DNA from 2 places in the Shewanella sp. VK101 genome. Region 1 is predicted to be linked to the other one. Evidence: predicted binding sites of a transcription regulator. Region 1 holds the regulator's gene; the other holds the start of a gene.
The links. The regulator MetJ, encoded in region 1, represses methionine synthesis genes. The targets are predictions, from matches to a motif close to TAGACGTCTAGACGTCTA.
Positions count from the first base shown of each region.

Region 2: metE (5-methyltetrahydropteroyltriglutamate--homocysteine S-methyltransferase) is a predicted target of MetJ. The motif match lies at 1,178-1,195, and genes of this name have one in related genera.

Region 1 is NZ_CM151402.1:619,916-622,315, reverse strand. Features, by position in the region: gene metB (cystathionine gamma-synthase) at 1-910, opposite strand, end outside; gene metJ (met regulon transcriptional regulator MetJ) at 1,126-1,440, shown strand; gene ACSHSR_RS02870 (sulfite exporter TauE/SafE family protein) at 1,516-2,259, shown strand; gene ACSHSR_RS02865 (conjugal transfer protein TraF) at 2,262-2,400, opposite strand, start outside.
Region 2 is NZ_CM151402.1:3,831,267-3,833,666, forward strand. Features, by position in the region: gene metE (5-methyltetrahydropteroyltriglutamate--homocysteine S-methyltransferase) at 1-1,102, opposite strand, end outside; gene ACSHSR_RS17165 (LysR family transcriptional regulator) at 1,268-2,170, shown strand; gene ACSHSR_RS17170 (HDOD domain-containing protein) at 2,219-2,400, opposite strand, start outside.

The DNA of each region.
Region 1 (2,400 bases):
GTTCAAAACTCAGCATAGCGCCAAAGCCACTCTGCTGCCTGGCGGCAATTTCATGACCTGGGTGGCTCTTAAGCCCCGGATAGTAAACTTTGTCTACCACGGGACTCTGGCTCAGTAGCGCCACTATGCGCTCGGCATTGGCCTGATGCTCGCGGATCCTCAGCGCCAGAGTACGCAGGCCACGCAGGGTCAGGTAGCTGTCGAAGGCGCCACCGCTCAGCCCGAGCGTGTTGGACCACCAGTGCAGCTGCTCTGCCAGTTCAGGATCTTTGGCAATCACGGCGCCGCCCACCACATCGCTGTGGCCATTGATGTATTTAGTGGTCGAGTGCACCACTATATCGGCCCCCAACAGTAAAGGCTGTTGCAGCGCCGGCGATAAAAAGGTGTTGTCGACCACCACCAATGCCCCCTGCTGGTGGGCCGCCTCGGCAATGGCGGCAATATCCACTACCCGCAGCAGCGGATTGGACGGCGTCTCGAGCCACACCATGCGCGGCTTTTGCGCCAGGGCAGCGGCGAGTGCTTGCGGGTCGGTTTGATCCAAAACCTGCAAACGAAACTGGCCCTTGGCGGCCAGATGGGTGAACAACCTATAGCTACCGCCATAACAGTCATGGGGCACCAACAAGAGGTCATCCGGCCCCAGCAGGTTGACCACCAGAGTAATGGCCGCCATGCCGGTCGCTGTGATTGCCGCACTGCAGCCCTGCTCCAGCTCCCCCAAGGCATCCCCCAAAATGGAGCGGGTAGGATTACCCGAGCGGCTGTAATCAAAGGCTCTTGGCTGAGTGTGACCATCAAAGGCATAGTTGGTCGACAGATAGATGGGTGGCACCACGGCCCCGTGCTGGCTGTCTGATTCGATGCCCTGCCGGACCGCTGTGGTTGCTAATCGCCGCTCTGTCATAATCGACTCCTGAATGCTGAGGTTCGACACCATAAAGATGTCTGGACGTCTAAATCTAACCAATGACCATCCAGCCGTCAATAGGCATCAAGACGTTTGGACGTCCAAATGTATGGATTTCTGTTCATATTGCACAGATTTTGCAGGCAATCATTTGACTGTATCCTGTAAGGGTTTAAAATCTGCTGCGAATTAGTGAGATCACAGGTGAATCAATGACTGAATGGAATGGCGAATACATCAGCCCTTATGCCGAACACGGCAAGAAGAATGAGCAAGTGAAAAAAATCACTGTCTCTATTCCGTTGAAGGTACTGAAAGTATTGACCGATGAGCGCACCCGGCGCCAGGTGAACAACCTGCGGCACGCCACAAACAGCGAACTGTTGTGCGAAGCCTTCCTGCATGCCTATACCGGCCAGCCACTGCCCAATGATGAGGATTTGTCCAAAGACAAACCCGACAGCATCCCGGAAGAAGCCAAACGCATGATGGATGCCATGGGCATTGAATGGGAAGACATGGAATAAGTGTCTTATTCCTCTGAATTATCTTATTGTTGAACAAGGATCGCTGCGCGATCCTTTTCTTTTGGGGGCTTGCGAATGCTGTCACTGATAGATCCCGTCACCCTGTTACTGGCATCCCTGATCATATTTACCGGCGCCCTGACCCAGTCGCTGATAGGCTTTGGCTTGGCCGTGGTAGCCACACCTTTGCTGTATATCGTCGATCCGGAACTGGTTCCCGTCCCTGTGATTGTGATGGGATTTTCTATCGCCCTGTTGACCTTGATACGCGAACGCGGCCACCTGGAATTCAACGGCTTGCAATATGCCTTGCTGGGACGACTCCCCGGCGGCCTGATTGGTGCCACCCTGCTGTTGCTGGCGCCGCAGCCTATTCTGGGCTTGACCATAGCCTTGATTGTGGCCGTAGCCGTATTCCTCAGCCTTAGAAAGTACAGCATCAAGATCAACCGCCTCAGCCTGTTTATTGCCGGGATATTTTCCGGGATCTTCGGTACCGTGGCCGCCATAGGCGGACCGCCGATGGCCCTGCTGCTGGCGGGTAAGGATGCCAGTCAGTTCCGCGCAGCGCTGTCGGCCTTCTTCATCTTCAGCTCATTGATAGCCTTGATTATTCTCGGCTGTTTTGGCCTCTTGACCTTGAGACACCTATGGCTTTCACTGTTGCTGCTGCCTTCGGTATTTCTCGGTTTTCTGGTGGCTGGCCGCTTGGTGGGCCGGGTGGATAAAGAGAAGACCCGAGTCCTGACGCTGGCGCTGTGCGCGCTGAGCGCCCTGTTGCTGACCATCAAATCAAGCCTGGCGCTCATCAACGGTTAATTTTAGAAGTGATAGCTGGTTTGCAGTACGCCGCCTATGGCGTCATCGCTGCCAAACATGCCGGTGAGATCCAGCCGGAAACTGTTGCCTATGGCGAACCCTGTCCCGAGTGAATAAAGATCGGCGGTGTGATCATTGAGA
Region 2 (2,400 bases), 1.7 Mb from region 1:
TCTCAGGCGCCTCCAAAAGCGCCTTGAGCTCCTGCAACTCGGTAAGTTTTTGCCTGGCGAAAGCCAGCAGGCTTTTAAGCTCGGGCGCCAGCGCGGTCTCCACCTCGAGATCCACCGGGGTATGCAACAGGGAGCAGGAAGTGGCGAGCCAGAGCCTGTCTCCCAGATCCCGCGCCAGTGGCGCCAACTGCTCGGCCACAAGATCCAGATCGGCGGCCCAGACGTTACGGCCGTTGATCACCCCAACCGACAACACCTGTTCGGGCGCCAATGCACCGACAAAGGCCTGCAACTGCTCGGGCGCGGTGACCAGATCCAGGTGAATACCCGCCACCGGCAGTGCCGACAACAGATTTTGATGGTGGGCTACAGTGCCGTAATAGGTTGCCAGCAACAGCTTGAGCGGCGCCGACTTGAGTACGCCGTAGGCCTGATTGAAGGCCTGTTGCCAGTTGTCATCCAGCTCAAGTGCCAGCGCAGGTTCATCCAATTGCACCCATTCAACACCCTGGGCGGCAAATCGGGCCAGAATGGCTTGATAACATTCCAGCAGCGCCGGCAGCAGTGTCAAACGGTCGAACTCTGAGCCCACTGTCTTGGACAGATACAGGAAAGTGACCGGCCCCAAGAGTACCGGCTTGGCAGTGTGGCCCAGCGCCTGAGCCTCGGTCACCTCTTCAAACAACTGTTCCCAGGCGATATCGAAGCGTTGATCTTCGCTGAGCTCAGGCACCAGATAATGGTAGTTGGTGTTGAAGTACTTGGTCATTTCAGACGCCGGCGCATGCTTGCCGCTGGGCGCTCGGCCACGGGCAATCCGGAACAGGGTATCGAGATTGACAGCGCCGCCGTCACGGTGACGCTCGGGGATTACCCCCAGAGTCGCACTCAGGGTCAGCACCTGATCATAGTAAGCAAAGTCACCGACCGGCAGCTGCGCCACCCCGGCATCGGCCTGCCACTGCCAGTGGGTACGCCTAAGCTCCCTGGCAACACTCTCTAATTCGGCCACGCTGGACTCACCGCGCCAATATTTCTCCAAAGCAAACTTGAGTTCACGTCGACGTCCGATACGGGGAAAGCCAAGACTATTTAATTGCATAATGTATACCATCCTTTATAAACTGTGCAGCAAGTGACTGGCGACGCCGAAACACAACAAATCAAACCGGGCGTCTGGACGTCTAGAAGTTTATTGTGCTAGTCTCAGCACAGGCAACCGAATTGAATTCAAGGGCAACATGAGCGGCATTCATGTGGAGAGGAAATGATAGAACTGAGACACCTTCGTACTCTGATAGCACTGAAAGAAAGTGGCAGTCTGGCCGGCGCGGCGAAGAAACGTTTTGTCACCCAGTCGGCGCTGTCGCACCAGATTAAAGAGTTGGAGACCCGGATTAACTCCCAGGTATTTGTTCGCAAAAGCAAACCTCTTACCTTCACGCTTGAGGGCAGTCGCCTGCTGACCCTGGCAGAAGAGATACTGCCCCGGGTACAGGAAACCGAATTTGTGCTCAAACGCGGTCTATCTGGAAGCAGCGGTCCCTTGAAGGTGGGTATTGAGTGTCACAGCTGTTTTCGCTGGCTGATGCCTGTAATGGAAGCCTTTCATCAGTCTTATCCGGATGCCAATCTGGATCTCTCCAGCCGCCATCTGTTCGACTCTCTCAATGCGCTGGAAACCGGTGAGCTGGATATAGTGCTGACCTCAGATCCTGTGCCCGGCCATGCCCTTGCCTATCAGCATCTGTTTGATTTTGAAGTGAGACTGGTGATGGCCAAAGATCACCCTCTGGCAGGCAACAGCTATATTTTGCCGCAACAACTGGCCAGGGAACCTATTATCAGTTATCCGGTACCGCTGGAAAGGCTGGATATTTTCCGTCACTTCCTCGAGCCGGCCGGAGTGGTGCCCGGCCCACAAAAACGCTGTGATCTCACCAATGTGTTGCTGCAACGCATCGCCTGTAAAGAAGGGGTTGCGGCCTTGCCCAACTGGTCACTGACCGAAGCCCAGGGCTTGAGCCTGACCTCGGTGAAACTGGGGCAGGAAGGCCTGAAACGGCCGCTGTTCGGTGCCTACCGCCGCGACAGCAGCAATAGAGTGCAGCTGCAAAGGCTGCTGGAATTGATTGCCAAAGAGGGATTACAGCGTCAAGACAGACACTGACTGAGCGGCTGCCACCGCGCCTGAAAGTCGGCGGCAGTCACAAAGCATCTAGAGAGGATTCAGCAGCAGACCGCGCTGGGACAATACCCTTCTCAGTACCAGTCCGGGTGAATTGAGATCCCGGGTCTGTCTCAGGTTATGGGCGACCATAAACTCGCTTTGCAGCTCATCATCCAACCCCAGAGATTCAAAAGCTTCCACCGTCAGCGTCTGCTGCTGGGTCTCTATCA